Mucilaginibacter paludis DSM 18603: one gene and its partners. The protein of the gene in region 2 interacts with the protein of the main gene of each other region in a pairwise test. Links are inferred from orthologs where the notes say so. Each region holds a gene or a part of one and is shown on either strand. Other genes may lie near its edges.

The links.
Region 1: the proteins of MUCPA_RS30645 (region 2) and MUCPA_RS19405 interact in binary tests that used the Escherichia coli proteins (3 or more experiments, as listed by UniProt). The link is inferred for Mucilaginibacter paludis DSM 18603 from one-to-one orthologs.
Region 3: the proteins of MUCPA_RS30645 (region 2) and dnaE interact in binary tests that used the Escherichia coli proteins (3 or more experiments, as listed by UniProt). The link is inferred for Mucilaginibacter paludis DSM 18603 from one-to-one orthologs.

The regions. Positions count from the first base shown.
Region 1 is NZ_CM001403.1:4,590,040-4,597,608, reverse strand. Bases 2,044-5,036 are described here. They hold MUCPA_RS19405 (cytochrome c oxidase subunit I), read right to left. Parts: upstream 4,487-5,036; coding sequence 2,600-4,486; downstream 2,044-2,599. Other genes in these bases: MUCPA_RS19400 (cytochrome c oxidase subunit II), read right to left, coding at 4,507-5,036; MUCPA_RS19410 (COX15/CtaA family protein), read right to left, coding at 2,044-2,514. Also shown: MUCPA_RS19420 (cytochrome c oxidase subunit 3), read right to left, coding at 4-588; cyoE (heme o synthase), read right to left, coding at 593-1,453; more of MUCPA_RS19410, read right to left, coding at 1,450-2,043; more of MUCPA_RS19400, read right to left, coding at 5,037-5,709; MUCPA_RS19395 (hypothetical protein), read right to left, coding at 5,763-7,019; MUCPA_RS19390 (c-type cytochrome), read right to left, coding at 7,034-7,569. UniProt on the Escherichia coli protein: Cytochrome bo(3) ubiquinol oxidase is the terminal enzyme in the aerobic respiratory chain of E.coli that predominates when cells are grown at high aeration.
Region 2 is NZ_CM001403.1:7,208,553-7,216,042, forward strand. Bases 1,338-4,251 are described here. They hold MUCPA_RS30645 (methionine aminotransferase), read right to left. Parts: upstream 3,411-4,251; coding sequence 2,265-3,410; downstream 1,338-2,264. Other genes in these bases: MUCPA_RS30640 (amidohydrolase), read right to left, coding at 1,446-2,225; MUCPA_RS30650 (ABC transporter substrate-binding protein), read left to right, coding at 3,504-4,251. In the rest of the region: MUCPA_RS30635 (GH92 family glycosyl hydrolase), read right to left, coding at 1-842; more of MUCPA_RS30650, read left to right, coding at 4,252-4,475; MUCPA_RS30655 (ABC transporter permease), read left to right, coding at 4,475-5,344; MUCPA_RS30660 (ABC transporter ATP-binding protein), read left to right, coding at 5,341-6,090; MUCPA_RS30665 (hypothetical protein), read left to right, coding at 6,118-6,396; MUCPA_RS30670 (peroxiredoxin), read right to left, coding at 6,552-7,076; MUCPA_RS30675 (CAP domain-containing protein), read right to left, coding at 7,136-7,490. UniProt on the Escherichia coli protein: Shows aminotransferase activity with methionine and histidine as substrates, and to a lesser extent also with phenylalanine.
Region 3 is NZ_CM001403.1:1,901,408-1,910,113, forward strand. Bases 2,237-6,366 are described here. They hold dnaE (DNA polymerase III subunit alpha), read right to left. Parts: upstream 6,025-6,366; coding sequence 2,437-6,024; downstream 2,237-2,436. Other genes in these bases: MUCPA_RS08075 (XAC2610-related protein), read right to left, coding at 2,237-2,355. Outside these bases: MUCPA_RS08065 (DUF58 domain-containing protein), read right to left, coding at 1-315; trxA (thioredoxin), read right to left, coding at 759-1,079; MUCPA_RS37620 (hypothetical protein), read left to right, coding at 1,262-1,567; more of MUCPA_RS08075, read right to left, coding at 1,663-2,236; MUCPA_RS08085 (RNA polymerase sigma factor), read left to right, coding at 6,795-7,379; MUCPA_RS08090 (FecR family protein), read left to right, coding at 7,544-8,521; MUCPA_RS08095 (SusC/RagA family TonB-linked outer membrane protein), read left to right, coding at 8,660-8,706. UniProt on the Escherichia coli protein: DNA polymerase III is a complex, multichain enzyme responsible for most of the replicative synthesis in bacteria. This DNA polymerase also exhibits 3' to 5' exonuclease activity. The alpha chain is the DNA polymerase catalytic subunit.

The DNA of each region.
Region 1 (7,569 bases), 2.6 Mb from region 2 along the record:
ATTTTAGTATTGGTTCAAAAGTAAAAAAACATACAGATAAATCCATATAATATCGATAAAATGCCAAAAAATAGAAGCGAATTCCATTCTGAACAAATTTTTAACCTGCCCAATGTTTTTGTAGCTACCTGCGATAGCGTAAAACAATAAGCCAAGTCCGGCTACGATGTGCAACAGGTGCATACCCGTAAACACATAGATAAACGATTGCGATGCATTTGGATTTACAAAATGAACGCCCATGTTTACTAAAACACCCCAGGCGTAAATTTGGATAACAAAAAAGGCTATTCCCAGTAAAGCGGTAAGCCATAAAAATAACCGTTGCTGTGCAAACTCCAAACGCTTGGCTGCGCGCGCGGCCAGGTACAAAGTAACGCTGCTGATGATAATTACAAGCGTACTGTATTTAAACGCCTGTGGAAGAATAATTTTAATACCATGCGCGGTGCTGCCGCCGCTATAAACTATAAAGCCGCTTGTTAACGCCGCAAAAAACATAAATGAGGTAAAAACAAACAACCACATGTTAAATTTCCTGGGTGCCAGGTCAAGCTTATCTTTATCTTGCTGTAATTGAGCCATCATCCTATTAATTCTTTCCTATAAAATTGAACAATAAAACCATTTGTACTATGGGCAGGTAAAAAAACGAGCCGTACATCAACTGCTTTGCCGATTTAATTTCAAGGGTACGCACCAGACTAAAAGCCTGGTATAAAAATATTAAACTCATTACCGCCGAAACGCCACCCACTACATAACCACCAAACCCCATGAATGTTGGCAGTAAACTTACCGGCAACAAAATGAGCGTAAATATTAAAGCAAAAACAGCGCTTGTGCGGTTGCGGCTGCCGGTAGGCAATAACCTGAAACCTGCTAATTTATAATCATCATCCAGCACCCAGGCAATTGCCCAAAAATGCGGAAACTGCCAAACAAACTGAATGCCGAATAATACCAGGGCGATCTCGTCTATCTGTGGATGGGCGGCAACGTAGCCGATAAGCGTTGGAAACGCACCGGGTATAGCACCAACAAAAACGGCGATGGGGGATTTACGCTTTAGCGGTGTATAAGCAAACGCATACAACATAATGGAAAAAACAGATAAATAACCCGTTGTTAAATTCAGTTTGCCTAACAGGTAGGTACCGAATATACCCATGAACAAGCCAATAACCAACGCCTGCCCGGTTGTCATTTTCCCGGAAGGAATAGGGCGGTCCATGGTACGCTTCATCAGTTTATCCAGGTCCTTTTCTATAATCTCATTAAAAATATTAGCCGCGCCGGTCACCAAAAAACCACCTGCAATCAGCATTCCCCAGTTACTCCAATCAATTATGCCATTTACCTTACTTCCAATCAGAAAAGAAATGGACGCAGAAAATACCACCAGGAATGTTAGCCTGAATTTGATCAGCTTTGAAAAATCGCTCCACTTCATCCGTTACTTCCCCAAACTTTAGCACTCCTGTATAAATTAAGCATCAGGTAAAATTGTGCGCCAAAAACTAAACTTGCCAGCACAATATGTACCGCCTGCGCCGCCGGCGGCAAACTACCGTACGATAACACAATACCTGATACAATTTGCAGCATAATCATTAAAAAACTAAAACTCATTATCTGTTGCTGGATCGAATGCCTGTTAAATGTTTTACGTATCAACGCATATAAAACCACATTCACAAATAAAACAACCAACGCCAGATCCCGATGATTCGCAAAAACCATCCCCGCATCAGTTACCCAACTATCTCTCGACTGGCCTTGCAGCCTACCCGATATCGCATCGATCCGCTCCCTCACCTCCGTTCCGAAAGTGATCTGTATAATACTTAATACCAAAACAGCAATCATAATCAACCTGATTAGCGGCGTAGCAGCAACCTGGTTACTGTAATTATTAAGCCTTGCTGCGTGATAGGTATAAATACTCAAAGCCAAAATAGCCAAAGCCAACAGCATGTGTAAGGTTACTATCCAGGCAACCAGGTTAGTTGATACCACAATGCTACCCAGCCATCCCTGAAAGCCCACCAGTATCAAGTTAAAAATACTGGCTACAACTATCCTCTTCTTATCCTTTATATAAGCAAATGAATAAACGGCAGTTAGCAGCAATAAAATCCCGGATACAACCCCTACCAACCGGTTAATATACTCCGTCCATGTTTTGGCCGCGTTAAAATCCTCAGGCAGTAATATGGATTTATCGTTACGGATCCGGTTTGCTAAGTCGGTATAACCAAATATATCAAGCGTGTGGGCAAAACGTTTATTTTTCTCCAGCCGTTTGGTAACGTATTTTTCCTTGTAGTTCTTCGGTATCTGTGTGATGCTTGTTGGTGGCACATATTGGTCAAAACATTTAGGCCAATCCGGGCATCCCATCCCAGAACCAGTGCTACGTACTACTCCGCCCGCCAGTATCAAAACAAAAAGCACCATTACAGTTGCTGCATTTATCGTTTGAAACCTTTTTTTTTCGGGAGATACCTTCATTTAAAATATTGTTCTAAAAAGTTGGGGTATCTGTTTAGGAAAATTCCTGCTACAGATACCCCAAAAAATCAGACAGATTAAAATCTTATTTTACTTCTTCTCTGGGCGTGTTTGCTTTTTGCCATTGTGCATGAGCTTCCAAACCAGCTTCATTATCCTCAAAGTCATGTGGTAAATTTGAACTCATGGTTTGAGAGAAAGGTACAGTTTGAGGGATAAAATCCTCGTCATGACCAGGTTTGCTGTAATCATATGGCCAACGGTAAACGGTTGGAATCTCACCAGGCCAGTTACCATGGATGTGCTCAACAGGGGTAGTCCACTCTAAAGTGTTAGACTCCCAAGGATTTTGAGTTGCTTTTTTACCGAAGAATATAGAATAGAAAAAGTTGAACAAAAATGCTAACTGCGCTACAGCCGACATTATTGCCGCCCAGGTGATAAAGGTATTTACCGATAACCACTGTTTCATCGATTCAAACTCAGTGAAAGCGTAGTAACGACGCGGAACACCGTCCAGACCCATAAAGTGCATCGGGAAGAACACCAGGTAAGCACCGGCAAAAGTTAACCAGAAGTGCAGATAACCTAATTTTTCGTCCATCATACGACCGAACATTTTTGGAAACCAATGGTAAACACCAGCCAACATACCAAATATAGCAGCCGAACCCATTACAAGGTGAAAGTGAGCTACTACAAAGTAAGTATCGTGCAGGTTAATATCCAAAGCAGCATTACCCAAAAATATACCAGTTAAACCGCCGGAGATAAAGAAGGAAACCAAGCCGATGGCGAAAAGCATCGCTGGTGTAAAGCGAAGGTTACCGCGCCAAAGCGTAGCCAAATAGTTAAACGTTTTTACTGCCGATGGCACAGCGATAATCAACGTAGTGATCATAAACACGCCGCCCAGAAATGGATTCATCCCTGTTACAAACATGTGGTGACCCCATACAATGAAAGACAATACAGTAATACCTATCAGCGAGTAAACCATCGCATGGTAACCGAAGATTGGCTTACGGGAGTTAGTGGCAATAATCTCTGAAGAGATACCCAATGCAGGCATAATTACGATGTATACTTCAGGGTGGCCCAGGAACCAGAACAAATGCTGGAACAAGATAGGGCTACCACCTTCGTAAGGCATCACATGACCCGCTACAACAATATCTGACAAGTAAAAACTTGTACCGAAGCTACGGTCAAAGATCAATAATACCACGCCGGCAACTAACACAGGGAATGCTAATACACCTAAGATAGCGGTAAGGAAGAAAGCCCAGATTGTTAAAGGCATTTTCCAAAGGTCCATCCCTTTGGTACGCATGTTCAATACCGTACTTACATAGTTGATACCACCCATCAATGATGACGCAACAAACATCACCATACTGATTAACCACAAGGTCATACCCTCGCCGGAGCCGGGCATCGCTTTAGGTAAAGCAGATAAAGGAGGATAAATTGTCCATCCACCGCTGGCAGGTCCTTTTTGAACCATAAATGAACTTAACATCACAACGCTGGCTAAAAAGAACAACCAGTAAGAAAGCATGTTCATAAACGGAGATGCCATATCGCGGGCACCCAGTTGCAAAGGAATTAATAAGTTACTAAACGTTCCGCTCAAACCGGCTGTCAACACGAAGAATACCATGATGGTACCATGAATGGTTACCAGCGACAAGTAAAAATCGGGACTAATTTTTCCTTCAGGTGCAAAACGACCCAACAAAGTTTCCAACAAGGGGAACGATTTATCAGGATAAGCTAACTGAATACGGAACAGGATAGAAAGAATCATCGCGATAACCGCCATGGTAATACCTGTGATCAGGAATTGCTTGGCGATCATTTTATGATCCTGGCTAAAAATATATTTTGTTATAAACGTATCTTGGTGATGATGTTCGTGATCGTGATCTTGATGACCAACCTCATGACCGTGAACTGCTAATGTTGACATAATCGCTAATCTTTGTAAAATTAATTATTTAATGCTAATCTGTTTGGAGCCGCTTGCTTTGTCTGACCGTTGTCGGCCATCTTCAATTCCTTCTTCAACTGGTCATTTAGATAAGGCTTTTGCTTAGATAACCATTGGTTGTATTCAGCATCGGTAACAACGCGTACTACCTTTTGCATATTGTAATGGCCACCACCACAAATTTTATTGCAGTATAGCAGGTATTCAAATTTAGGGTTATCAACTTTGCTACGCATATCAGCAGTAGTAATTGTTGGGGTAAACTTAAAAAAAGTTGGCAATCCCGGAACAGCGTTCAACTGAAGGCGGAAGTGAGGCATGTAAACACTGTGAATTACATCCTGAGCCAGGATATTTAACCGGATTGATTTGTTAACCGGTATTACTAAAGTATCAGCGGCTAAATCATCAAAGCTATGTTTGTCCTGGTAATTTATACCTAACTTATTGGTGCCTGTAACTAATCTGTAGTTTTTTGCTCCTAACTTACCATCTTTACCAGGATACCTTAATTCCCAGGCAAACTGATGCCCGGTAACATCAATATCGATAGAGGCTGGCGAGCCTTTGGCGTCAACACTATTGGTGATCTCTTTCCAGGTGAAAAACCCGGTGATCACCAAGATGGTTAACACAATAGCCGGAACAACGGTCCAAATTTTCTCGATGGTGTTATTGTGAGGATAAAAATAAGCTTTACGTTTTCCGGTAGCGCGGTATCTGAACGAAAATCCAAATAAGAGGATCTGCGTAATTACAAATACGGTTACTGTGATTCCGAAAGTAACGTAGAACATGGTGTCTGTTTTAACACCGTGAATGGATGCTGCTTCGGGCAGCAACATAGCGCCTTGCACAGTAAACGACCAATAAGCGCCATATAATCCTACAATCAGGAATATAATGAACATGACACCCAAAATATTATTCCAGTTCATGGATTTTTTACCCTGGATCTGCTGCGTTAAATCGTACACACGAAGTATTTTACCAACTATGCCGATAATCACAGCTAATAATAAAACTAATAGCACGTAATAACCAACGCCTATCCACATCGCGCTTTTAGCCGCGTCATCTGTACTTAACGTGGTGGCTGTTTGCGCGGTATCCTGCGCCATCACCATGTTGGTTGTAAAAAGCAGCATAGCAGCAAACGCCGATGATAAAGTTTTAAAATTTATTAATTTTTTGAATGCCATTATATATTCTTTTTTGGTATTCTGATCAGGTGAATACAAAAGTAAACTAATTATTAAATGTGATGATGTAAGCTTTCCTGTAAAAACGGGTGATTTTTTGGTACCAGGTATTTAAACCTGCTTAACGAGGCTAACATCCCGAATACAAACAAACCACCAAATCCTATAGCTGTACCAATTTCAATTATTCCAAAATCACGGCCTTCACCACCTACTGTTCCCGGCATAATCATCATGTAATAATCCAACCAGTGGCCCAATAACAGTACGATACAAACGTATTTTAACCGGCTGGTTAAGCGCTTAGCATCGCGAGACATCAGCAGCAATACCGGCGTTCCAAAATTAATGATAATATTCAACCAAAACCATGGCTTAAATTCAGGTTCCCATCTTTTGTAAAAATATACAGCTTCTTCAGGTAGGTTGGCGTAGTAAATCAACAGGAACTGTGCGAACCATACATAAGTCCAGAATATCGAGAAACCGAAAATCAACTGACCTAAGTTATGTAAGTGATCTTGTGTGATCCAGCTAAAGTAGCCCGCCTGCCTTAACAAAATCAATACTAAAGTGATAGTAGCCAAACCGCTAACCCACATGGCAGCAAAGTTATACCAACCGAACATCGTAGAGAACCAGTGCGCCTCTAAAGACATGATTGTATCGAAAGCAAAAATAGGGCTGGTAAAACCAAGAATAACCAAAAAGATACAAGCCATTTTAAAGCTCTTCTCGTAGTTAGACATGCCGCCTATTTCATCTTCATTCTTGGAGTATTTAACAAGCAGGTAGCCAAATATGCTGTAGATGCCTAAAAAGCCTATTAAGCGGCCTAAAAAGAAAGGTATGTTTAAGAAAGAGTGTTTACCGGCTATAATAGCATCGTAAGTTTCGCTGCCCTTAACCTCAACACCTTTAATTGCCCACAATTTATATAAATAAGGCGCTACAACTTCTTTACCTTCTTCGTTTATAACTTTATGAGTCAGGCTTAAACCAGCTATGACAATCAGAACCAGTACTACCGCAGCGTAGGGTAATGTTTTAGCAAATGCCTGGGGGATGCGGATTAATGACGCTGACCACCCAGCCTGTGCCACATATTGCACAGCACAGAAAAATAAACCAGCCAAGCATACACAGGTAAAATAGTAACCCATCAGCAACAGGTTATCAAAGGTTCGTTCGGTATGGGTGTATAATCCAAATGCAACGCATATGATACCAATAACAATCGCAATTAAGCTGAAGGTTTTGGCCTTGCCCGCGAAAACGAACCCCTGGTCAAAATTATTATGAGTTTCCATCAATATAAATAATCTTATAAAGTTTGTAAATGGTGAATATACATCACTACTTTCCAGCGCTCATCAGGGTTAAGCTGTGATGCGTATGAACCCATCGCGTTTACGCCATAAGTGATAGTGTGGTATATTTTACCGTCGGTTAGATCTTTCATTGCTCCACCACGTGAAGATTGTCCTTTTGAATAAGAAGGAGGGTTTGGATAACCGTGTTGTGTCACCAGGCCATCACCCTGCCCCGTCTCTCCATGGCATGGTGAGCAATAGTGCATAAACAATACTTGCCCTTCAGCAAAGTTCTGTTTGGTTTGCGCCATTGGGCTTTTTACTTCCAAGCTTGCTTTTTCGTAGCCATCTTTGGTGTTGGGGTAATCAAACCTCACGAACCCTACAGGTATGGTACCTGCCGGCGGCACCTGGGCTGTTTTACCATCCTTAAAATTTGGATTTTTCTGATCCGGATCGTATGCAATATGTTCATACATATTAGGGGCATACTCCCATCCCGTGCTTCTTTTATCATGACCACATGAAGTGATCATCACAGAAGCAG
Region 2 (7,490 bases):
GCCGCTTTTTGTACCTTTTTAAAATCAAAGTCGGGTACTTCGGTGTCCAGGTTTTTCAAAGCACCTTCGGTACTTACCGATGATATACCTACCTTGGATATTACCTCGCCTGGGCTATCAAACTGGATGTACATTTTAACATTTTTTCCCTCCACCTTGCTTTGGCCGTTTTGCAGCGCATCATTTAACGCTATTCCGTAAGTTTTAAACGGTTTTGAAAATTTAGCATAAAAATAAACGTATTGATCGTCGGCCCATGATTTTGATCGGCGCAATCCCCGTATCTCATGATCGTTAACTACCTCTATCCACGAGTCCAGAACCTCATCACGATGTTTCAAATCGATAATAATATTGCATTGTTTACTGCCCGGGAAGGTATAGCGGTGCACGCCCACGCGTTTGGTAGCCGTTAGTTCAACTTCGATATTGTATTTTTCGAGCTTGGTTTTATAGTAGCCGGGCAAAGCTTGTTCGTTTTTCTTTTTAAAGGATGAGCTGTACTGCGTGTTTTGGAACTTGGGATCGCCGGTGGTGGGCATAAACAGCACATCACAATAATCGGCTATGCCTGTACCACTTAGGTGCGTATGCGAGAAGCCATAAACAACCGTATCTGTATAGTGGTAGCCCGATGTACCGTCCCAGCCTTCCAGCCTGGTATCCGGACTGAGCTGTACCATACCAAACGGAACCACCGCGCCGGGATAGGTGTGACCATGGCCGCCGGTACCTATAAAAGGATTAACGAAGGGGGTAAAGTCTTTCTTTTTCTTTTGTGCCGATACCGGCAACGATATAATAGAGAATAAAACTAAGATTGAAAGGTACTTATGCTTCATGGATTGATAACGGTAAATTTTGTGCGTGAATATCGGTACTAAAAATTAATTTTCGGCATGGCTGCTTGATGGTATACCGATATAAATTAACAAAACTGGCGATTAATAGGGCATGTTTTTGGGCACCGGTAAAATAACAATTGCCAATCTGGCTTAAAAGCTAAGTGCGGTGCTATCCGGCTTCGGAGAAAGTTGGCATGTACTTTTTTTTGCCCAAGTATAAACAACGATAATTTGCTAAATAAACAGCCAGATTGACGTCAGGTTGATCAAACAGGTTTAGTTCAATTTCCTTTAATTAAGCAGTTTTACGCCGGGTTGCAGAGTTCGTCGCGTGGCGAACACACCCCCGCAGCCGCACTTCCGAGCCCACCCCCTCTCAAGAGGGGAGCCGAATAACAGCCTTATTATCAATGAAATAAATAAAAAAAAGCGGCGGAAAAGCGCGATTCCCCTCTTGAGAGGGGCGGAGGGGTGTGTTCTATGCGAGCGATGGTAAAGCGTAACCTGCTTTCTTATCTAATTATTGCTTAGCATCTGGCACCTTTGCGTACATCTTCCATAAGAAACCCCATCTCTTAACTAAACGGCATTGTATTTTAATTAAAGTTTAATCTCGAAATCGTCGGCGTCCTTTAAAAAGGGGAGGGCTTGCCGGGTATTAACCACCTCGTCGGGATTTATTGTAAAGGTATAAACGTCCTCTTCATCGCGTTTATAGTAAACCACGTTCCCGTTCGGATCGATACAGGTTGAATCGCCGGAATGGTATACTTCGTTACCATCGTGTCCAACACGGTTAACCGCAATAACATAACATTGGTTCTCAACGGCCCGGGCAGGTATTAGCGTACGCCAATGCAGGGCGCGTTTTTCGGGCCAGTTGGCTACCACCAATAATAAATCGTAAGCGGCATCGTTGTTTCGTAACCATACCGGGAAACGAAGGTCATAACAAATTGCCGGGCAAATTTTCCATCCGTTTAGTTCAACTATCAAACGCTTGTTGCCTGCGGTATAGGTTTGATGTTCCTGGCCCAGGGCAAATAAATGCCGTTTGTCGTATTGTTGAAAAGTGCCATCGGGAAGCATCCAGATCAGGCGGTTATAATAGTTTCCGTTTTCGGTGATGATGAGGCTTCCGGTAACAACGCTGTCGTATTTTTGAGCTACGGTTTGCATCCATCGCATGGTTTTGCCATTCATGGGCTCGGCTAAGGCACTTACATTCATGCTAAAGCCGGTGTTAAACATTTCGGGCAGGATGATCAGATCTGTTTTTTCGCGGATGCCGGTTAATCTTAACGATATGTTTTGAAGGTTTTTATCAATATTTTCCCAGAATAGATAACCCTGGAAAACTGTTATTTTTAAATTATCCATCAAATTTTGATTATGGCCGGGTAGAGCAGCCTGTAAATATTAAATTTTCATCAGCTTATTAACGGCTTTATCTAATGTTTCTTGCTGTTTGGCAAAACAAAACCTTAAAACCTGGTGGTCTGTTCCCCTCGAATAAAAAGCTGATGTTGGTATAGAAGCAACTCCAAATTCCCTGGTAATACGCGGCGCTATTTCGGTATCTTTCTCATCGCTGATGTTGCTATACCTTACAGATTGGAAATAAGCGCCTGAGCATGGTAATAACTCAAACCGGGTTTGCGCCAATGCGGAGCGGAAGTAATCTCGTTTTTGCTGGAAAAAGTCGGCCAGGCCGAGGTATACATTTTCGTCTTTCAGGTATTCGGCTACGGCATATTGCATGGGCGTATTCACGCTGAATACTAAAAATTGATGGAGCTTCCTAAACTCCTGCATCAACAGGGCAGGGGCTACACAATAGCCTAATTTCCAGCCTGTGGTATGGAATAATTTGCCAAATGAGGCTACTATAAAGCTCCGTTTGCGAAGCTCTTCATACCGGGCCATACTGTGATGGGTTTGCCCGTCAAAAATAATATGCTCGTAAACTTCGTCGCTCAGTATCAGTATATCCTGATCTTTAACAATGGCCGTCAGTTCGTCAATATCGCTTTGCTGTAATACGGTGGCCGTTGGATTATGGGGCGAGTTCAGGATGATCATCCTTGTTTTATTGGTGATCAGCCTGCGCACCATATCCCATGGGATTCGGTAATCTGGCGGAGCCAGCTCAAGTGATTTAACGATGCCTCCCATTAACTTAATGGCCGGGGCGTAACAATCATATGCGGGCTCAAAAACAATAACCTCGTCGTTAGGCTGTATAGCGGCAGATATAGCGGTAAAAACGCCTTGCGTTCCTCCGGCCGTTATGGTGATCTCGGTATCTGGATGATACTGCGCGCCATATAGTTTCTCCAGTTTAATGCTGATTTGCTCGCGCAAGCCCATCACGCCAGCCATTGGCGCGTATTGATTATGCCCGTCTTTCATGGCCTTGTTAACCAGACTGACCAACTCTGGCGAGCAGGTATAATCCGGGAAGCCCTGCGAGAGGTTAATAGCGCCAACCTCGGTAGCCAGGGCAGACATAGTTGTAAATATGTTTGTACCGGTTTGCGGAAGTTTGGATGTTATACGTATCATGCATGGCGAAAATAGATAAAAAATTAATTATAAGTCAACAAAAATAGATCATATAAAAATTCGCTTGTGCTACAAATTGTTTAAATTAGCATAATGAAGCACCAAATTTTATTAGTTACTACCGCAATTGCCTTTATATTAACTGCTTGTAACTCCTCAAAAAAAAATGATGTTGCTACCATTGGCTTTGTAGATGCCTTTGAAGATGCTACTATAGCCAAAGCAAGAACAGGTTTTACCGATGCATTGAAGAAGAATGGCTTTAGCGAAGATCAGAAGAATGTAAAAATTATTTATAACAATGCACAGGGTAGCCTGCCAACGCTTACCCAAATTGTTAACGCTTTTGTAGGGCAAAAGGTTGATGTTTTAGCTACCTGTACCACGCTATCCACCATTACTGCCATACAGAAAACAAAAACTATCCCTATTTTCCAAATGGTATCGCCAACACCGGCTTTAATGAAAGCCGTAGATGCATCAGGCAAGGCACCTGTTAATTTGTTTGGTACCGAGGAGGATTTGGCTTACATAGATACGTCGTTTTCCATCATCCCGAAATTAATTAAGCCCAAAAGTGGTAAACTGGTAGTGGGGATGATCTATAATCAATCGGAACCGCAATCGGTTGATGCGATGAACCGCATTAAGGGTTTGGCGGATAAACTCAATATAACTTTAACGTCCATCCCGGTTAATACCTCGGCAGATGCGCAAATGGTAACGCAATCGTTGCTTACAAAAAACCTGGATGCTTTTTTTGCCAACCCCGATAACACAGTCTTTGCTTCGTTTGAAACGATATTGAAAAATTGTGATCAAAAACATGTTCCTATTTTTACCAGCGAAGCCGGTTTGGTAGAACGTGGTGCTCTTGTTGCTTTTGGCGCCGATATTTACCAGTGGGGCTACCAATCTGGGTTGCAGGCTGCACAATATCTTAAAACGCATCAAACCGAAGGCTTAAAATTAGAGATGGTAAAAGTGCGCAAGCGGGTTTACAATGTGCAAACGGCAAAAAAATACAACATTACCGTTCCGGCAAACTTTGAACCCGTTAAGTAATGGACTTTTTTTTATCAGCACTTTTACAAGGTCTTTGTTTTTCTGGAATTGCCCTTGGCATTTATATTTCCATGCGGATCTTTAATATCCCCGATATTACAACCGATGGTAGCTACACTTTAGGCGGCGTAGTAACGGCTGTATTACTCACACATCATTTACCCGGATCGGTTATTTTGCCGGCTGTTATTGTTGCGGGCGCTATTGCCGGGGCATTAACCGGGCTAATTCATACCAAACTAAAAATTAATGCATTGCTTGCGGGTATTTTAGTGATGACGGCCCTCTATTCTGTCAATTTGGTTGTCATGGGGCGCTCCAACCTGCCTGTTATCAGTTTGCCCACACTATTTGATGCTGTTAAGTTAGTTGCCGATGCTAATCAAAATTCTTTTTATATCCTGATCGTTTTTGTTCTGCTGATCACCTTATTGATAGGGTATCTGCTGAAAACTGATTTCGGCATTGCCATGCGCGCCACCGGCAACAGCGAATCAATGATTAAGGCCCTGGGTGTTAACACCGACCGGATGAAAATTATCGGCCTGGCCTTGGCCAACGCTTTAACAGCCGTGAGCGGATATTTGATGACCCAGTTTCAGGGCTTCGCAGATATCAGTATGGGTATCGGCATCGTTATTTGGGGGCTGGGCTCGGTCATCATCGGCGAAACGCTGATCAACTGGTTTTCTATTACATCTGTTTGGCTTAGTTTAGCAGCCGTGCTGTTGGGGGCTATCCTGTTTCAATTGGTATTGGCGGTTACCTTAACTATTGGTGTCGATCCTAATCTGCTGAAATTGGTAACGGCAGTTTTTGTGTTGCTGATCGTTAGCCTTCCTAAACTGAATTTTACAAAAGCAGCATGATTAACCTAACGGACATACATCAAACTTTTAATCGGGGTAAGGCTAACGAGGTAAAAGCCTTAACCGGCATTAACCTGGATATAAACAAAGGCGAATTTGTAGTTATTGTGGGCTCCAATGGTTCAGGAAAATCTACACTGCTGAATATGATAACAGGCAGTATTTTGCCGGGCCAGGGCATCATCAACATTGATGGTGAAAATGTTACAAAGCTGCCCGATTATGAACGCAGCCAGTGGATAGCTCGCGTTTTTCAGAACCCGTTAAGCGGTACCGCATCCGACTTAAGCATATTGGATAATTTTAGGCTGGCTGCGCTGCGTACCAAACCCAAAGGTTTAAACATAGGTATTAACAACACTTTTATTGAGGTGGTTAAAAGCAGAATAGCCATTTTAGGGATGGGTTTGGAAAACAAGCTCTATCAGCCCATGGGCACGCTTTCCGGAGGCCAAAGGCAGGCTTTAACCTTGCTGATGAGTGTGATGGATGATTGCAAGATATTGCTATTGGACGAACCTACGGCCGCGCTCGACCCCCGATCGGCAGATATTGTGATGAGAACTGCCGATCAATTGATTAAGGATTTTAGTTTGACTGCCATTTTAATTACCCATCACCTTAAGGATGCCTTTATCTACGGCAATCGCATCATTCAAATGGCCGAAGGAAAGATAATTCGTGATATAGCAGGTAACGATAAGGCGGAACTTAAACAAACAGACTTGTTTGAGTGGTTTGCTTAGTGGCAAAGTAATTGCTGAGCTTAAATCATGACAAAGAACAACAAATTTGAAACTATATTGGATGCCTACCAATTAGCGGAAGGAGCCCAGATCAGGGCGAAAAAATATCCTGAGGAAATATTTACTTTGGCCCAATACCAGGCCGATAAACGAGGGTATATGGCTTATCCTTTAGATAACGGCATCACCTTTAACGATTTTGGCGTTTTGATAACCGAAACCGAATTACTGAAGGATTATGAAATAGCAAGTGTTGAAGTACCCGATGTTAAGTTGGACTTACAGGCTGAAAGAAAAGTTGCTTAAAATTAACTGGAGGCACTTTTAGGCAACTCGCTGATTAAGGCGAGTATGCCTGCTGAAACCATTCATGAGGATTGCTTTAATGTAAAAACACATCATTTGGTTTTATGCGTAATATAACCCGCAACTTTAAACCAGAGCACGGTTATCAAAGTATGTTATTTTTTTAAGTTCAACGCTTGTACCACGGCTAAAGCCTGGCGCGAGTGTTCTGTGCCTTCCAACATCGATTCGTAGCTAAGGGCGATCTTGCCTTTCATATCAACTACAAAAGTTTGTCGGCCCGTCATAAAAAATTTGTTTTTTACACCAAACATCTTTAATACTTTGTTATCCGGGTCGCTTAACAAAATGAAAGGTAGCTGGTGGTTCTTCTGGAAGTTTTTGTGGCTCTCTACCGTGCCTGCATTAATGCCTATTACTTGCGCTCCGGCTTTGGTAAAATCGGCAAAACTATCGCGAAAGGCACAGGCCTCTTTGGTGCATACCATGCTTTCGTCCTTAGGATAAAAGTAAACTATCAGTATATGCTTGCCGATGGCGTCTTTAATGTTAAACAGTTTACCATCCTGATCTTTCAATGAAAACGATGGCACAGCATCGCCAACGGTTAAAACTTTTTGAGCCCTTGTTGTTAACTGCAAAAGCAGAACAAATGCTAAGGTTGAAAAGATGTACTTCATGGTTGTTTATTTTAATTTACGAGGTTGAATGATAAAAAGATCGATCCTGATCAAAAACTTTAATTTGAGTCAAACTTAACTCTTCCGCCAAAATCCTGTACCCAATACTTTTGATGTTCGGCTATACCAATCTCGGTAAAGCGCGGGTCCATCAGGTTTTTACAGTGTTCTTTACTTTTAAACCAACCGTTCAGTACCTCTTCAATACTCTGCTGATTGTAGGCTATATTTTCGCCAATGGCGTAGCTTTCATAGTTTTCATAAGTGTAGCCGGCTTGCACCAATCTGTCCTCTATGCTACGGCCATCCTTACTTTTATGGTTAAAGTACTTGTTGCGGTACATATCGTAGGCATGCTCCCGGGCAGCGTTTGCCAACAGGGTATTCCAGGTTAAGGGAGCGGCGGCCTTCATG
Region 3 (8,706 bases), 5.3 Mb from region 2 along the record:
CGAAAACTGCATTTTACTGATTCCCTTATCGGGATAATTCATGGATGACGAGGTATCGAGCAGCAAAAAGCTACGCAGGTTGGTTTCTTCCTCAAACTGCTTTACATACAACCTGTCGGTACGGGCCATTAGTTTCCAGTCAATATTTTTGACTGATTCGCCATTATTGTATAAACGATGCTCTGCAAACTCCACTGAAAAACCGTGGAAAGGACTTTGGTGCAAGCCGGTAATAAAACCTTCTACCACCTGCCGGGCCAATAACTCCAGGTTAGCTAAATGTTGTACCTCGCGGTTGGTGCTTAGTTGCGGCATGGTTAAAATCCCTTTTATAACATCACTAAATTAGCAATATATTAGTTAAGGTGGGGCTAATTACAATATTAAACAAGGCAAACGCATTAAACATGTAAGAGGAGGCACCTACGGAGCCAAAACAGGACAAGACACACAATCTTTCCTATAAACAGGCTACTCCCACTGGAGTAAAAAAACCGGTAAAGAGCTCCGGTAGGAGCTTCCTGTTTATAGCGAACAAAAAGAAGAAGTTTTGGCTCCGTAGGTGCCCCCTTGTCAGCAGGTCTCCATTTTCGCCAATAAAATCAAATGAGCTTTTTTATTGCGTTATTAGCCCTGCAATATTTGCCAATGAAATAAAACCGGATACTAAGATGCGAACGCTTTGATAACAAAAAAGCGTCCCGGTAATTAACCGGAACGCCTTAAATATATTTATTACGCTTTTGCGCTGATGGCGCTTATGCTAATTGTTTCTTCAATTTGTCTGCTAAAACAGATTTTGGAACAGCGCCAATTTGTTTATCAACAATTTCGCCATTTTTAAAGTATAATAATGCGGGGATATTACGGATACCAAACTTCATAGATATACCTGGATTGTTATCCACGTTCACTTTACCTACAACTGCCTGTCCATCATACTCCTTAGCAATTTCTTCTACTACCGGACCAACCATTCTACAAGGGCCACACCATTCAGCCCAAAAGTCAACAAGTACTGGTTTATCTGATTTTAACACTAACTCTTCAAAGTTTGCATCGGTGATTTCTAAAGCCATGATATTTTTTTTAAAATTTTGTTCAACAAATATATACTAATCAAATAGCTTGCCGCAAATACTTTATGACAAAGTGACATTTTGTAGACCAGCAAGGTAGAATATTGATTTGGGATGATAGATAGATGAACTTTAACGGGTTACTTTTTATACAATAGGGTATAAATCCCAAATCAATTGAGATGGCAATACTATGTTTATTATTACCTCTGGCATCACCAGCACTTCAAATTTATCTTTCATCATTAAGGATAAGAAATAGAATCAATATTTCTATAGGTATAATTGCGCTGCTCGCCACAGTTTTAGGTTTTGTTTCTACTGCATTTGGCACTGCCATGATTATGCAAATGCTAAGCAATAAAGGCATCCACTGTGGTGTTCCGGCTGGTGGCTTTTTTGTTTTAGGAATTACCCTAACAGTAGCAGCAACACCGGTAATTGCCTTAATAGGGTTACACAATTATCGCAAAACCCGAATATCATAGTTGATAATTGAGCAGACTAAACGCCAACAGACTCTCTTTATTTGATGGCTTTTCAAACTTTGACAACTTTTTAAAAGTTGTCAAAGTTAAAGGTGTTAAGAAAGGAACACTGCATAATGATGTTTCCAATATCGATTGATAAAACCCCATTTTGTATTCTTGAAAGTATTTATAACCTGTATCGGAAATCTTTTGACCAGCGCTTTACCTTTTCCCTTAAACTTATAAACAAAAACCCCACCCTCGTTAATCTTATAATCCCCACACCCCCTTCCGTAAATAGTACCCAGTTTGACAATCTTATAATTTACAATCCTAAACAGATCACTGACCCAATCCAAGTCAGCACAGCCGTTTCTATGGTAGGAATAATACATGTTTGTTCCGGGCAAATTTACCGGACATGGAAAATCCGGAAAATTTTTTACAAGCTTAAATCCGTGACTTTTCTTATCATACAATATCAAATCGAGCCGTTCGGGAACATTAGACAAATATCTGATTAGAAGATCCTTATAGCCATCGTTATTAAAGTCAACAAATTTAAAACTTTCAAAACCTTCGTACTTTATAAACAAGTCGGTCTCTTTTAAAGTCAAGATGTTCAAGCCTCTCGAATTGGTTATTACTATCGACAAATCATCGCTTAAAAACGCCTTATACCGTTTACCGTCAATTTTAGCTTTGGCTATATGGCTATCCAGCGTATCAGATCGTTTGCCCGCCAGTACAATCGTCACTATAAAAAAATAGGCGAGGGTAATCATCCATTTTATCACAACCTTCATAATTAAAAATTGAACGTTCCAAAAAAATTTGACAACTTTTTAAAAGTTGTCAAATTTAAAGGTGTCAGGATTCAGGGTGCGCTAATTCAACACCGGAACCAACTTGGTCAAGGTCTTAATCTCTTCCAGCAAATCGTCGCTCGGGTTAACCTTAAACGTTTTGGAGGGCATATCAACCAGCAAGGCTTCGTCCCTGTCCTGAATTTTAAAGCGCAGGGTACAGTTCTTTACCGGGTACTTCTGGTTGTTCACCGTGACCAGTTCCTGCAGGTTGTTCAGCATCTCCGTATTCAGGTCGGCCAGGTTCAATATCACCGTGAGCGATTTGGTAAACTTATCGCGCATCTCCGAAAGCAGGCTCATCTGGGTAATACGCAGATCCCAGTTGCCTTCCTGGCGAAATTTCTCTTCCACATTCCCTTTGATATGCAGAAAATAGCCGTCAACCATCAGGTTACGGAATTTAACATAGTCATCCCCGAAAAGGGCAAATTCGTACGAATCAAAATAGTCTTCAAAAACAAAGGTGCCGAATGGCTTGCCAGTTTTGGTGGTTTTATGCTGCACGCTGGATAGTAAACCGCCGATGCTGAGTTCGGAAGCAGTTCTGCGCAGGTTATTGAAGGCTATTTCGGTTTCCTCGCCGCCTTCCTTATTCTTCATCCGTTGAATCAGCTTTAAATCGGCCACGGTATGCTTGCAAAAACGCTCCAGCTCAATTTTGTAATTATCTAAAGGGTGGCCGGTTAAATAAATACCAATTACTTCCTTCTCGTATTTCAGCTTTTCAATCAACGGAAATTCCTCGGCCTCGGGCATGGTAGGCTCCGGGATATAAGAAGCTACCGAACCGCCGAATAATGACGACTGCGAACTGTTCTGTGTATTCTGGTAATCGTTGGCATATTTGGTGAGCCTTTCTATACCGCTCAAAACACCATTCTCTGTTTTGGCAAAAAACTGGGCGCGCTTAAAGCCAAAACTATCAAAGGCACCGCTGTAAACCATGTTTTCGTATGATTTACGGTTTACGGCCTTTGTGTTCGATCGCTGGGCAAACTCATAAACGGATGTAAAGGCGCCGTTTTTATCGCGTTCTTCTATAATACTTTCCACCGCCTTATCGCCAACACCCTTAATCCCCGAAAGACCGAAACGGATGTTACCATTGCCGGTAGCGGTAAACAATACCGACGATTCGTTTACATCCGGCCCTAAAACCAGTGTACCCATGCGGCGGCACTCTTCCATAAAGAAAGAGATCTTCTCCATGTTATTCTGGTTATTCAATACCGAGGCCATATATTCCGACGGATAATGCGCTTTAAGATAAGCTGTTTGATAAGCCACCAGCGCATAACAGGTAGAGTGCGATTTGTTAAAGGCGTATTGAGCGAAGGCCTTCCAGTCGTTCCATATTTTGGTCAGCTTATCCTTGGGGTGCCCTTTGGCTGTAGCACCCGATACAAACTGGGCCTCCATCTTGTTCAAAATCTCAATTTGCTTTTTACCCATGGCCTTACGCAACACGTCGGCATCGCCTTTACTAAAGCCGGCCAGTTTTTGCGATAAAAGCATCACCTGCTCCTGGTACACGGTAATACCATAGGTTTCGGCCAGGTACTCCTCCATGTCGGGCAAATCGTATGTAATGGGTTCCAGCCCGTGCTTACGCTTAATAAAGTTGGGGATATACTCTATCGGGCCCGGGCGGTAAAGCGCGTTCATGGCAATTAAATCCTCAAACTTATCGGGCTTCAGGTCGCGCAGATACATCTGCATCCCATCGCTTTCAAACTGGAAGGTACCGTTGGTATCGCCGCGCTGATAAAGCTCATAAGTTTTCTGGTCGTCCAGGTCTATGTAATCAATATCAATCTCGCGCCCGTGGTTTTGTTTGATCATCCGCAGGGCACCCTTAATAATGGTAAGGGTTTTAAGGCCCAAAAAGTCCATCTTAATAACACCCGCGTCTTCAATCACCCGCCCATCGTATTGGGTAACCAGCAGGTCGGAGTCTTTGGCTACGGCTACCGGCACAATGTTGGTTAAATCATCCGGCGCGATGATGATCCCCGCAGCATGCACACCGGTGTTACGTACCGAGCCTTCGAGCTTTTCGGCAGCACGCAAAACCTGCGACCGCAGATCGTTACCTTCCAATATAGCCTTCAATTCCGGCACCTGTTCTATGGCGTCTTTCAAGGTGATACCCAGGGTATCGGGCACCAGCTTTTTCATTAAGTTAACTTCGGAGAGCGGCATATCCAGTACCCGGCCCACATCCTGTATACTGGTACGGGCAGCCATGGAGCCATAAGTGATAATTTGCGCTACCTGGTTTTTGCCGTATTTTTCAACTACATAATCAATTACTTTCTGCCTGCCCTCATCATCAAAATCCGTATCAATATCGGGCATCGATTTACGATCCGGGTTGAGGAAACGCTCAAACAGCAAATTGTACTTCATCGGATCGATATTGGTGATCCCGGTACAATAAGCCACTACCGAACCTGCCGCCGAACCCCGGCCGGGGCCAATAAACACGCCAATATCACGACCATGCTTAATAAAGTCGGCTACAATTAAAAAGTACCCCGCAAAACCCATGGTGCGGATGGTGAAGAGCTCGAAATTGATGCGTTCTTCGGTTTCGAGGGATATATCGATATATCTTTCTTTGGCCCCCGTAAAAGTTAAGTGCTTTAAATACTCCCATTGGTTAAGGGTATCGCTTTCGGGGCCGGTGTGGATTGCAAATTCGGGCGGAATAGGGAAGTTGGGCAACATAATGTCGCGCTTCAGCTTCAACACATCTACCTTATCAACAATTTCGTTGGTATTATCTAATGATTCGGGGATGTCATGAAACAACTGCCCCATTTCGGCCTGGGTCTTAAAGTAGAACTGATCGTTAGGGAAACCGAAGCGGTAACCTTTGCCACCTTCCTCGTCGGTAGCTATGGGCGTACTTTGCATATCGCCGGTATTTACGCAAAGTAAAATATCGTGCGCGTTAGAGTCCTGCTGATCTACATAGTGCGAATCATTGGAGCAGATGGTTTTAACGTTGTACTTTTTGGCATACTTCAACAAGGTATTGTTGATGATGGTTTGCTCGGGTATTTCGTGGCGTTGCAGCTCAATGTAATAATCTTCGCCAAACAGATCCAGCCACCATTTAAATTCGGTTTCAGCTTCTTCTTCCGTTGCCTTTAAAATGGCCTGCGGCACCGATGCGCCTATACAGCAACTGGTAGCAATTAAACCTTTATGGTATTTTAAAATTAATTCCTTATCAATACGCGGCCATTTGCTGTATAGCCCCTCCATATACCCCAGGGAGCATAATTTAATCAGGTTTTTATAGCCCTCTGCATTTTTGGCCAGGAACAGCTGGTGGCGCCTTACATCTTTTTTCTCTTTGGTAAACTGCTTTTTGTGCCTGTCGTCAACCACATAAAATTCGCAGCCTACTATGGGCTTTACATTATGCTTGCCGGCTTCGGCCACAAATTTAAACACGCCAAACATGTTGCCGTGGTCGGTAATGGCCAGGGCCTTCATACCATCGGCGGCAGCTTTTTTGTAAAGTTTGGATATATCGGCGGCGCCATCCAACAGCGAAAATTGCGTATGTACGTGTAAATGTGAAAAATCGGGCATGGCAAAAAAATCTGGTACACTAATATCTTAAAGCGGATAACAAAAGTACCAAAAAAACAAAGCTAAAACGGAGTACTGTTGAAAAAATCGGCAGATCTTATTCAAGCCATTGACAGTTATAAGCTTATCATCGAACTACCAAAAATAAAAAATAAAGGGCCATCATGGGTGCTGTTAACATCGGCCTCCTTGCCATTTGGCTTTACCTCCGGCTAACCGGGAGCAAAACTTATTACAGGTTAAAAAAAGCAATTATTGAGACAGGGAATTATTAAGATGGCTTCATTTTCAAACAATCAGGCTATACCATTTTAAAAACTATCAAAACTCGTTCATTTTGGAGCGACGAAAGATTACATTCATCACGCAAGATGAGTACAAAACAAAATCACAATATGGTAAGCCTACGTACGCCATCTAAAAATAACAAAACATGCCTGCATTCAGCATCAATAGAATAATAATAAGATTTCGATTTGTTTGTTAAAGTTTTTACTGGCAAAATGCATCTAATTATATTAATTCCACAAATAAGAACATTATCAATATATTTGGATTAATCATTTTTAAGACGTTGTTGCATATACCCGGAATACCCGTATCAAACAATATAAGGCAAATTGTTTTTCTGAAATTTAAGATGACCGGGCAAATTAAAATGATCTTTCGGGTTCCCGATTTAACATTGCAGGGAAGCATATTCTTCATTCATAACAACTATTCTAAAAAAATGGATATTTTTCCTCAACAATTCAGCTCAATAGAAGTTCATGCCATTGTATAAAGAACTTGCCGATGATCAAATACTTCAATCCTGGATAAGTGGGGATGACCAGGCTTTTGCTGAAATTTACAACAGGTACTGGAAGCGCTTAGTCGCGTTGGCTTACACGCACACTAAGGACAAGTTTTTGGCAGAAGAAATTACCCAGGAAGTGTTCCTTAGTCTTTTGAACAGAAAGGATTCTCTTAAAATACTGACACTAAGCGCCTACCTGAACAGCGCAGTTAAGTTTGCCATCTATAAATACATTTACAGCAGAAATCGCCGGATCGAAATTTTCAATGCTGTCACCAAAAATGCAAAAGGCGAATTACCGGATGAAATTGTACACGCTAAGTTTCTTAACGAGTATTTAAATGACGTGATCAATAAATTACCCGAGAAATGCCGGATGGCGTATGGCTATAGCAGAGAAATGGGTCTCTCAACCAAACAAATAGCCGAATTGATGGGAATTTCTGAAAGAACCGTAGAATACCATATCCTAAAAGCTTTGAATACGCTAAAAATTCACTTAAAAGAATTTTTAATGATAGTTACTATCGTTAAATTCCTTTCCAACATTAAATAGCTCAACTTTTACCACATAGTTTTAGTTTTATTATATCCATTTTAAAGAATTGACTAAATAACTAAAGTGTTTTCAATTACAAAATCACATTTTTTGTAATTTATTTTGTTTTTAACCTGGTGTTAAGCCTCAGTTAACGTACTCCCTGTTCAAATGCACTGAATATGGAAGAGAAAGACGTGGTCAATTTAATCAGGAAACACCTTGACGGCACAGCCACGAAATTTGAGGAAGAAAAATTAGATAGTTGGTATAACCAGACCAATGAGCAAGGACTTTTATGGCCTTACCAGGATGAAGCTGAAGAGGAGGATGCCAAAAAGAGAATATTCGAGGCTATCCAAAGCAAATATAAACAGGTAAATACTCCGGTTAAACGGCTTATAGCGCCGCTGATGTATAAGCTGGCCGCGGCCTCCATTTTGTTGATCGGCATATTTTACGGGATAGCGCAACTCTGGAAATATCAAAAGCCATCCAATGCCGGAGAGATGGTAACCGTTGTTACTAAAAGAGGAGAACACAAAAAGATTCTTTTGGCTGATGGTTCACTTATATGGTTAAGTTCAGAAAGCCATCTCACTTTTCGCAAGCTGTTCAAAGCAGCCACGCGTGATATCGAATTTGAAGGCGAAGCTTTTTTTGATATCGCAAAAGATAAGGCACATCCCTTTATTGTACACACAGGCACAACAACAACCCGTGTGCTGGGTACCTCTTTCAACATTACGGCCTATAAGGCAAATCGCCATATCACACTGTCTCTTTTAACAGGAAAGGTAGCCTTTTCAACCGCGGGTGCCCAAAAGTTTGTAGTTCCTGGTCAGATGATTATTTACGATAAGGCAAGCTGGCTCATGACGGTAAAAAAACTGCCGGACACGCAGCTTATCACTGCAAGGCGGGACGGACTTTATGAATACAGAAATGTAAGGGTAGAAGACGTAGTAAATGATGTGAGCAGGAATTTCAATGCTCATATCCAGCTTGCCGGATCAGTAAAAAACAGGCTGTTTTACGGTCGGGTAAAGCCGGGCGAAACGGTGGAACAATTTTTACAAAAACTGGCAAAAGTAGTTGATGCGCGCCTGATTAAAGTTGATGATGGTTTTATTCTTACGGAAGGAGGCGTGCATGACTAATTAAATACACAAAATAATTCAGCAAGGCCCCTGCTGAGGCCCGTGCTGAAAATCAAATGCTAATTCAGAAAGCAATACTCCAATGGTTTGGACGCCGGAGTATATGCTAAATTTTAAACATTTTATAAAAGTGAATATATGAAAAATAAAGTACCCGGCAAATGGGCACGAAAGTTTACTCTTTT